Regions from separate parts of the Pseudomonas sp. CP4 genome, predicted to be linked through region 3. Evidence: predicted binding sites of a transcription regulator. Region 3 holds the regulator's gene; each other region holds the start of a gene.
The links. The regulator FliA, encoded in region 3, starts transcription of late flagellar genes. The targets are predictions, from matches to a motif close to CTAAAGTTTNNNNNNNNNNNGCCGNTAA.
Positions count from the first base shown of each region.

Region 1 (3,274 bases), 2.7 Mb from region 3:
TCTGTTGCCTGACCCACCGCTATCGCGGGCAAGCCCGGCTCCCACAGGTTTTCGTGCTGCTCGAAGATCCGGCGCATTCGCGAGCAGGCTCGCTCCCACCTTTGATCTTTATTCCAAGCCCCGCATCGCGCGGGGCTTTTTATTGGCTGTCGATCACAGCTGGAAGCGTCGCACCATGCCCTGCAGGGCATTGGCCAGCTGCGACAATTCATGGCTCGACGCGCTGGTCTGATCGGCCCCGGCAGCGGAACGCACCGACAGGTCGCGAATGTTCACCAGATTGCGATCCACTTCCCGCGCCACCTGCGCCTGCTCCTCGGCAGCGCTGGCGATCACCAGGTTGCGCTCGTGAATCTCGTGCACCGACGCCGTAATCGTCACCAGCGCCTCACCCGCCCGCTCGGCCAGAACCAAAGTGCTCGCCGCACGAGATGCGCTGGCCTGCATTGACTCCAGCGCCTGGCTCGAACCGCTGCGCATGCCTTGCACCATCTGCTCGATTTCCTGCGTCGATTGCTGGGTGCGATACGCCAGCGCGCGTACCTCATCGGCCACTACCGCAAAACCGCGACCGCTTTCACCCGCACGTGCCGCTTCAATGGCAGCATTGAGCGCCAGCAGATTGGTCTGCTCGGCGATGGCGCGAATCACGTCCAGAACCTTGCCGATGTCCTGCGACTGATTGGCCAGCGACTGCACCAGTTCACCGGTGTTCTGCACATCGCTGGCCAGCGCATTGATCGCGCTGGCGGTTTCGCTGACGCGCTCCTGGCCCAATTGCGCCGACTGACTGGACTGGCGCGTGGCATCGGAGGTCGACACCGCGTTGCGCGCGACCTCCTCCACCGCAGCGGTCATCTGGTTGACCGCAGTGGCGGCTTGCTCGATTTCGTTGTTCTGCTCTTGCAGGCCTTGGGTGCTGTCGACGGTGACGGCGCTCAGTTCGTCAGCGGCAGTGGCCAGTTGTGTGGCTGAGCCGCTGATACCTTGCAGGGTCTCGCGCAGGTTCTGTTGCATCGTCGCCAAGGCCTTGAGCAAGCGGCTGACTTCGTCATTGCCATGGGTTTCGATCGGTCGGGTCAGATCGCCCTTGGCGACACTTTCAGCGGCCTCCACAGCGCTGCTCAGGGGGCGCACGATACTGCGCGTGAGCAACATCGCCAGCGCCACCGTAGCCAGCGCTGCCAAGGCAATGAAAAGAGTAACGATGGTGCGCGAGGTTTCATAATGCGCGGCGGACTTCTCGCTTTCGGCAGCGACCTGGCGGGCGAACAGATCGGCGAGATCGTTGAGTTGCTTGCCGGAGCCGTCGACCACAGTCTTCATATCGACCAACAGCAATTTGGTCAGCTCGTCACGCTTGCCCTGCTCGGCGAGGGTGAATGACTGGGCAATGCCAGTGCGGTACGCAGCGAAGGTTTTCTTGAACTGGTCGTACAGCTGCTGGCCTTCGGCAGTGTCGACCAGTTTGTCGTAGGCGGCGATCTTCTCGCTCAACTCCTTGTCGCGGGTGTCCATCTGGCCGCGATAGGTGGCGATGTTGGCCGGATCCTGATCGAGCGCCATGCGCAGGGAGATAGTGCGGATGCGCAGCATCAGTTCACGGATCTCGTCGCCGCCACGGATGCTCGGCAACCAGCGGTTCTCCACCGCCACCTCACTGTCGCGGATGCTCGACATCTGCCCTAGCGCAAACACGCCGAGCAAGGCCACCAACACCGCGATCAGGGCAAATCCCAGGGCAGCCCGGGGAGCAATATTCAACTGACGAAGCAACATGACGAACGCCCTTATTCTTGTAATGGCCAGGTTCAAGGGGCGAAGCGTTGGCAGTCCCCTCGTGTTAGCGGGCTATCGGCAGGTTGTATGACGACTTGAAGCGATTCCGCTTTCGGCAGGCAAAAAAAATCCCCGTATCTTTCGATACGAGGATTTTCAATATGGTCGGGGTAAGGGGATTCGAACTCCTGACATCCTGCTCCCAAAGCAGGCGCGCTACCGGACTGCGCTATACCCCGGTAAAAAAAAGGCGACCTTTCAAAGATCGCCTTCTTCGATCAGCGCTTTTGGCCTCTGATCTTAAGATTCGATCCCAGCGCAAACTGGTTTCAAAAATGGTGGGTCGTGTGGGATTCGAACCTACGACCAATTGGTTAAAAGCCAACTGCTCTACCAACTGAGCTAACGACCCAAATATGGTCGGGGTAAGGGGATTCGAACTCCTGACATCCTGCTCCCAAAGCAGGCGCGCTACCGGACTGCGCTATACCCCGGTTTGAAATTGGCTCCGTGACCAGGACTCGAACCTGGGACCCAATGATTAACAGTCATTTGCTCTACCGACTGAGCTATCACGGAACTACATATTTCAATTTAAAACGGTGAAGCTTTGTTGCATCTCGCCACCCGTTCGCATCGCTGCGTTCGTGTGTCTGAGGCGCGCTATTCTACAACCTAGAACACCTCTGTCAACCCCCTAAATTGCTTTCAAGTTAATGATTTGCAACTTATTTCAGATTCCAACCCAGTGGATTGAAACGCTGCCGGTGACTGACTGCGGGGCGCACTTTACAAGCCTTTTCCTTTGAGTTCAACAGCCTGGCGAAAAAAAGGCCTCGCATTGCGAGGCCTTCCCGGTTTCATTGCCGCCAAGGCTTAGCCGAAAACGATTTCGTCGTTCTCGACCTTGCCGGTGGCGGTGTCGCCAGGCATGAAATGACCCGACAGGATCAACTGCGCCAGCGGGTTTTCGATCCAGCGCTGGATCGCCCGTTTCAGAGGACGTGCGCCATACACCGGGTCGTAACCGACCGCGATCAGCTTGTCCATCGCTTCCGGGCTCAGCTCCAGCTTCAGCTCGCGCTCGGCCAGACGACTGCGCAGACGACCCAACTGGATCTCGGTAATCCCGGCGATCTGATCCCGCGCCAGCGGCTCGAAGATCACCACCTCGTCGACCCGGTTGATGAACTCCGGACGGAAGTGCGACGTCAGCGCGTCCATCACCGCAGCGCGCTGCGCTTCACGATCACCGACCAGTTCCTGGATCTGCATCGATCCCAGGTTGGACGTCATCACGATCACCGTGTTGCGGAAGTCCACCGTACGCCCGTGACTGTCGGTCAGCCGGCCATCCTCAAGCACTTGCAGCAGGATGTTGAACACATCCGGGTGCGCCTTCTCGACTTCGTCCATGAGGATCACGGAGTACGGCTTGCGACGCACCGCTTCGGTCAGATAACCGCCCTCTTCATAACCGACGTAGCCTGGTGGC
Region 1 covers NZ_CP180489.1:4,232,844-4,236,117, reverse strand. The annotation lists gene ACMYUN_RS19025 (methyl-accepting chemotaxis protein) at 154-1,779, opposite strand; tRNA gene ACMYUN_RS19020 (tRNA-Pro) at 1,942-2,018, opposite strand; tRNA gene ACMYUN_RS19015 (tRNA-Lys) at 2,116-2,191, opposite strand; tRNA gene ACMYUN_RS19010 (tRNA-Pro) at 2,197-2,273, opposite strand; tRNA gene ACMYUN_RS19005 (tRNA-Asn) at 2,283-2,358, opposite strand; gene clpB (ATP-dependent chaperone ClpB) at 2,656-3,274, opposite strand, start outside.
Region 1: a site for FliA is predicted at 1,852-1,879, ahead of ACMYUN_RS19025 (methyl-accepting chemotaxis protein). Genes of this name have one in related genera too.

Region 2 (3,274 bases), 2.8 Mb from region 3:
GGGCCGATCCGCGATTGCGGCGGCGCCACTAGCACGCGCTGGACCATTTCCGGCGTGCCCTTCTCCGTGAGCGTTCCTACCAGCGCCTCGCCGATCCCCAGTTCAGTCAACACCGACAGGCTGTCGAATGCCGGATTCGGGCGAAAACCATCGGCCACGGCGCGCAGGGATTTCTGTTCTTTGGCGGTGAACGCACGCAGACCGTGTTGAATGCGCAAGCCCAACTGCGCCAGCACGTCATCCGGCAGGTCCGCTGGCGACTGGGTGACGAAATACACGCCCACACCTTTGGAACGGATCAGGCGCACCACTTGTTCTAGCCGTTCCTGCAACGCCTTGGGCGTGTCGCCGAACAGCAAGTGCGCCTCGTCGAAAAACAGCGCCAGCAGCGGTTTGTCAGCATCGCCTCGCTCGGGCAGTTGCTCGAACAACTCGGCCAGCAACCACAGCAGGAACGTTGCGTAAACCTTCGGCGCTTCGTGCACCAGCCGACTGGCGTCGAGCAGATGGATGCGTCCACGGCCGTCAGCGCCCGGTTGCAGAATATCCTCAAGTTGCAGCGCCGGCTCGCCGAACAGGGCTTCGGCGCCCTGTTGTTCCAGCGTCGCCAAACGGCGCAGCAGCGCCTGGCTGGAACCGGTGGTCATCAGCGCCGCGTCTTCGCCGAGCAACTGCGGATTGTCCTTGAGGTGATTGAGCAGCGCTTTCAGATCCTTGAGATCCAGCAGGAGCAGACCTTCGCGATCCGCCACTTTGAAAGCCGCGTACAGCGCCGACTGCTGGCTGTCGGTCAGCTCGAGCAGGCTGCCGATCAGCAGCGGGCCCATTTCGCTCAACGTGGTGCGCAGCGGATGACCGGACTCACCGTGAATGTCCCACAGCGTCACGGGATAAGCCTGGGGGGTGTGACCGAGCCACGGCATGCCGGCAATGCGCTCGGCCACTTTGCCCTGCGGGTTGCCGGCAGCACCGAGGCCGCAGAGGTCGCCCTTGATGTCGGCGGCGAACACCGCCACACCGGCGTCGCTGAACGCTTCGGCCAGACGCTGCAATGTCACGGTTTTACCGGTGCCGGTGGCGCCGGCGATCAGCCCGTGGCGGTTGGCCAGGCGCATGGCCTGAGCGATGGGTTGCGCGGCCGGATCAGCGCCGATAACGAGTTGCGAAGAGTCAGGCATTTTCTCACCCAATGGTTAATCTTTGATGACACATGGCCGATACATCAATTGGACAGACCCGTCAGAAAACAGGGTCAGACATTTCCCTAAGGAGAGCCGGAAATATCAGTTTTTCAACCTTGCCCATAGTGCGCGTCTCTATCAAAGCACGCCCAGGACATTAAGACCTTAGCGGAACCCCAAGCCATGAACAAAAACCTGCGCTTCAGCCATAAGATTTTGCTTGCCGCCGCCCTCATCGTCATTGCCGCTTTCGCCTCGTTCACGCTGTACAACGATTGGCTGCAGCGCAATGCGATCCGCGATGACCTGAACAATTACCTCAATGAAATGGGCGAGGTCACCGCCGGCAATATCCAGACCTGGCTCAGCGGGCGCATTCTGCTGATTGAAAACGCCGCGCAGAACATCGCCATCAATCCGGAACCTGCCACGGTCGCCAGCCTGCTCGAACAGAAAAGCCTGACCTCGACGTTCATGGCCACCTATCTGGGCGATGCCACTGGCCACTTCACCATCCGCCCGGATGTGAAAATGCCGGACGGTTTCGATCCGCGCGTACGCCCTTGGTATAAAGGTGCCGAAAGCAGCAGCACCTCGACCCTGACCGAACCCTACATCGATGCGGCCACCGGCCAGTTGATCATTTCCATCGCCACCGCGTCGAAAAAGGCCGGGCAGAGTGTTGGCGTGGTCGGCGGCGACCTGAGCCTGCAATCACTGGTCGATACCCTCGCCGCGCGGGATTTCGACGGCATGGGCTATGTGTTTCTGGTCAGCGCCGACGGCAAGATCCTCGTCCACCCGGACAAGGCTCTGGTGATGAAGTCGCTCAAAGAAGCCTACCCGCAGGACACCCCGCGCATCAGCAGTGATTTCAGCGAAGTGACGGTTGATGGCAAAACCCGCATCGTCACTTTCGCCCCGATCAAAGGCCTGCCGTCGGTGAACTGGTACATCGGTCTGTCGATCGATAAAGACCAGGCCTACGCGATGCTCAGCGAATTCCGCACCTCAGCGGTAATCGCGACCGTTATTGCCGTGGCGATCATCATCGCCCTGCTCGGTATGCTCATCCGCCTGCTGATCCAGCCGCTGCACGTGATGACCCGCGCCATGGAAGACATCGCTGACGGCGAAGGCGATCTGACCAAACGCCTGAACATCATCAATAACGATGAATTCGGCATCCTCGGCACCGCGTTCAACCGCTTCGTCGAGCGCATTCACGGTTCGATCCGCGAAGTGTCCTCAGCTACCGGCCAGGTCAACGAGGTCGCCCTGCGCGTGGTCGCAGCTTCGAACTCGTCGATGTACAACTCCGACCAGCAAGCCTCGCGCACCAGCAGCGTTGCCGCCGCGATCAATCAGCTCGGCGCCGCCGCCCAGGAAATTGCCCGCAACGCCGCGCAAGCCTCGAACCAGGCCAGCGACGCTCGGGGTCTGGCCGAGGACGGCCAGCAAGTGGTCGAGCGCAGCATCAAGGCGATGAACCAACTGTCGAGCATGCTCAGCGCATCGAGCACCAATATCGAGTCGCTGAACAGCAAGACTGTCAACATCGGCCAGATTCTCGAAGTGATCACCAGCATTTCCCAGCAAACCAACTTGTTGGCGCTGAACGCCGCGATCGAAGCCGCACGCGCCGGTGAGGCCGGTCGTGGTTTTGCCGTGGTGGCCGATGAAGTGCGCAACCTCGCGCACCGCACGCAGGAATCGGCGCAACAGGTGCAGACCATGATCGAGGAGCTGCAGGTCGGCGCTCGGGAATCGGTGAGCACCATGAGCGACAGCCAGCGCCACAGTCAGGACAGCGTGGAGATCGCCAACCTTGCCGGCGAACGCCTGAACAGCGTGACCCTGCGCATCGGTGAGATCGACGGGATGAACCAGTCGGTGGCGACCGCGACTGAAGAGCAGACTGCTGTGGTCGAGTCGATCAATGTCGATATTACTGAGATCAACACGCTGAACCAGGAAGGCGTGGAGAACCTGCAAGCGACCTTGCGCGCGTGCTCGGATCTGGAGCAGCAGGCTTCGCGCCTCAAGCAACTGGTGGGCAGCTTCAGGATTTAAGCTGCGGCGACTGGCCACTT
Region 2 covers NZ_CP180489.1:4,712,896-4,716,169, reverse strand. The annotation lists gene ACMYUN_RS21175 (helicase HerA-like domain-containing protein) at 1-1,178, opposite strand, end outside; gene ACMYUN_RS21170 (methyl-accepting chemotaxis protein) at 1,365-3,254, shown strand.
Region 2: a site for FliA is predicted at 1,194-1,221, ahead of ACMYUN_RS21170 (methyl-accepting chemotaxis protein). Genes of this name have one in related genera too.

Region 3 (3,274 bases):
TAAACTGGATGAAACGGCCAGTCTCGGCGAAGTGTTGAGCCTGGCGATCAGTCATGAATTGCCGGTCGCGTACCTGACCGATGGCCCACGGATTCCGGATGATCTGCATCTGCCGCGCCGTCATCAACTGGTCAGCCGCGCCGTCAGCGTGCAAATGCAGGAAGAACCCAGCGAAGAAGCCATGGCTGACATGTTCGCTGATATCTATCACAGCCCGACCAAGCAGGTTGGCTGAGGTAATCATGAACAGTTTTTGTACCTACATCGATGGTCTGCCACGCATTGTTCCGATCGTGAACGCGCAGCCAGTAATGTGGCCTCCGTCTATGCAAGACAAGGTAAAGAAATAACATGGGCAGCATGCATCCCGTACAGGTGATCGCGGTGACCGGCGGCAAAGGTGGCGTCGGCAAGACTAACGTGTCAGTGAACTTGTCCCTGGCGCTGGCAGAGCTTGGCCGTCGGGTCATGCTGCTGGACGCCGATCTGGGCCTGGCGAACGTCGACGTTCTGCTGGGGCTGACACCCAAACGCACACTGGCCGACGTCATCGAAGGCCGTTGCGAACTGCGCGACGTGCTGTTGCAGGGCCCGGGCGGGATTCGCATCGTGCCGGCGGCCTCCGGCACGCAGAGCATGGTGCACCTGAGTCCTGCGCAGCACGCCGGCCTGATCCAGGCGTTCAGCGACATCGGCGACAATCTCGACGTGCTGGTGATCGACACCGCTGCGGGCATTGGTGACTCGGTAGTCAGTTTCGTGCGCGCCGCCCAGGAAGTGTTGCTGGTGGTCTGCGACGAGCCGACTTCGATCACCGACGCTTACGCGCTGATCAAGTTGCTCAATCGCGACTACGGCATGAACCGCTTCCGCGTGCTGGCCAACATGGCGCAGAGCCCGCAGGAAGGGCGCAACCTGTTCGCCAAGTTGACCAAGGTCACGGATCGCTTTCTCGACGTCGCCCTACAATACGTCGGCGCCGTGCCGTACGACGAAAGCGTGCGCAAGGCAGTGCAGAAGCAGCGCGCCGTCTACGAAGCCTTTCCCCGTTCCAAGTGCGCGCTGGCCTTCAAGGCCATCGCCCAGAAGGTCGACACCTGGCCGCTGCCGGCCAACCCGCGCGGGCATCTGGAATTTTTCGTCGAGCGTCTCGTGCAGCAAACCGCAGGGCCTGTGATATGACCGCCAGTGGCATGAATCTTTACAAAAAGTCGGCGCGTGACGCGCAATACGAACTGATCGAGCGCTACGCGCCACTGGTCAAGCGCATTGCCTATCACTTGCTGGCACGCCTGCCGGCCAGCGTGCAGGTCGAAGACCTGATCCAGGCCGGGATGATCGGTTTGCTGGAAGTCTCGACCAAATACGACGCCAGCAAAGGCGCCAGTTTCGAAACGTACGCGGGCATTCGAATCCGCGGCGCGATGCTCGATGAAGTGCGCAAAGGGGATTGGGCGCCACGCTCGGTTCACCGTAATACCAGGATGGTCAGCGACGCGATTCGCTCGATTGAAGCTAAAACCGGCCGTGACGCTAAAGATCACGAGGTTGCGGCCGAACTCCAATTGAGTCTCGACGATTACTACGGGATTCTGAATGACACCTTGGGCAGTCGCCTGTTCAGTTTCGACGACCTGTTGCAGGACGGCGAACACGAAGGGCTGCACGAGGATGGCGCGAGTGCTCATATGGAGCCGTCACGCGATCTGGAAGATGAACGCTTCCAGGCGGCGCTGGCGGACGCGATTGCCAATTTGCCGGAGCGTGAGCGACTGGTGTTGGCGCTGTACTACGACGAAGAGCTGAACCTCAAGGAAATCGGTGAAGTCCTTGGCGTCAGTGAATCGCGGGTCAGCCAGTTACACAGCCAGTGCGCGGCCCGTCTGCGGGGGCGTTTGGGGGAGTGGCGAGCGCGCTGAAGGCAGTGTGGGGACACTGCGAAACGAGGCTGGTGCGGTGATGAACGGCGCCGGTCTCGATCCGTTGTGCTCCAGACAAACTTCGAGTGCTATGCCGATTGATTGAAGTGGCGCGTCCAGGTGCTGGGCGCGTTTAAGACTGCTTGGAGGTCGAATTGAACAAAGACATGAAAATCCTCATCGTTGATGACTTCTCAACGATGCGGCGGATCATCAAGAACCTGCTGCGCGATCTTGGGTTCACCAACACCGTCGAGGCCGACGATGGCGTAACCGCCATTCCGGTGCTCAACAGCGGCAGCATCGACTTTCTGGTAACGGACTGGAACATGCCGGGCATGACCGGTATCGACCTGCTGCGTCACGTGCGCGCCGATGAAAAACTCAAGCACCTCCCGGTGTTGATGGTGACTGCTGAAGCCAAGCGCGAGCAGATCATCGAGGCCGCTCAGGCCGGTGTGAACGGTTACGTAGTCAAACCTTTCACGGCTCAAGCGTTGAAAGACAAAATCGAGAAGATTTTCGAACGCATCGGCTGATGAATGCGCGGGGGAGCTATGGAGCATAACGAATCATCACAGGGCGATTTCGAATCGACTCTGAAAAAACACGCGGTCGAACTGGTCGAGAGCCTTGAAAAAGGCAAGTTCGGCGACGCGGTGCAACTGATCCATGAGCTCAATCAGACCCGTGACCGCGGCCTGTATCAGGAAGTGGGCAAGCTCACACGTGAACTGCACAGTGCGATCGTCAATTTCCAGATCGATCCGCACATGCCGCAGGCCGAGGAAGTGTCGCAAATCACCGACGCCACCGAACGCCTGGGCTATGTGGTCAAGCTGACGGAAGCCGCGGCCAACCGCACCATGGATCTGGTGGAAAGCGCCACGCCGGTGGTCAACAGTCTCGCTGATGAAGCGCAGACCTTGAGCGCCGATTGGGGCCGCTTCATGCGTCGCGAGGTCGGGGCTGAAGAGTTCCGCGAACTGGCGCGCCGGGTCGACGGTTTTCTGTCACGCAGCAGCACGGACAACCGTGCGGTGTCGAGCAACCTCAACGACATCCTGCTGGCTCAGGATTACCAGGACCTCACAGGTCAAGTGATCAAGCGTGTGACCCAACTGGTCACCGAAGTCGAAAGCAATCTGCTCAAACTCGTGCTCATGGCCAGTCAGGTCGACCGCTTTGCGGGCATCGAACATGACCGCGCCGCAATGCTTGCTGAAAAAGATCCACAAAAACATCTCTCGCAGGGTGAAGGTCCGCAGATTCATGCCGATAAACGAGAAGACGTTGTGTCCGGTCAGGACGATGTGGACGATTTGTTATCCAGCCTTGGATTCTAGAGTTTCGGA
Region 3 covers NZ_CP180489.1:1,548,222-1,551,495, reverse strand. The annotation lists gene flhF (flagellar biosynthesis protein FlhF) at 1-235, shown strand, start outside; gene fleN (flagellar synthesis regulator FleN) at 352-1,182, shown strand; gene fliA (RNA polymerase sigma factor FliA) at 1,179-1,919, shown strand; gene ACMYUN_RS06855 (chemotaxis response regulator CheY) at 2,087-2,458, shown strand; gene ACMYUN_RS06850 (protein phosphatase CheZ) at 2,477-3,265, shown strand.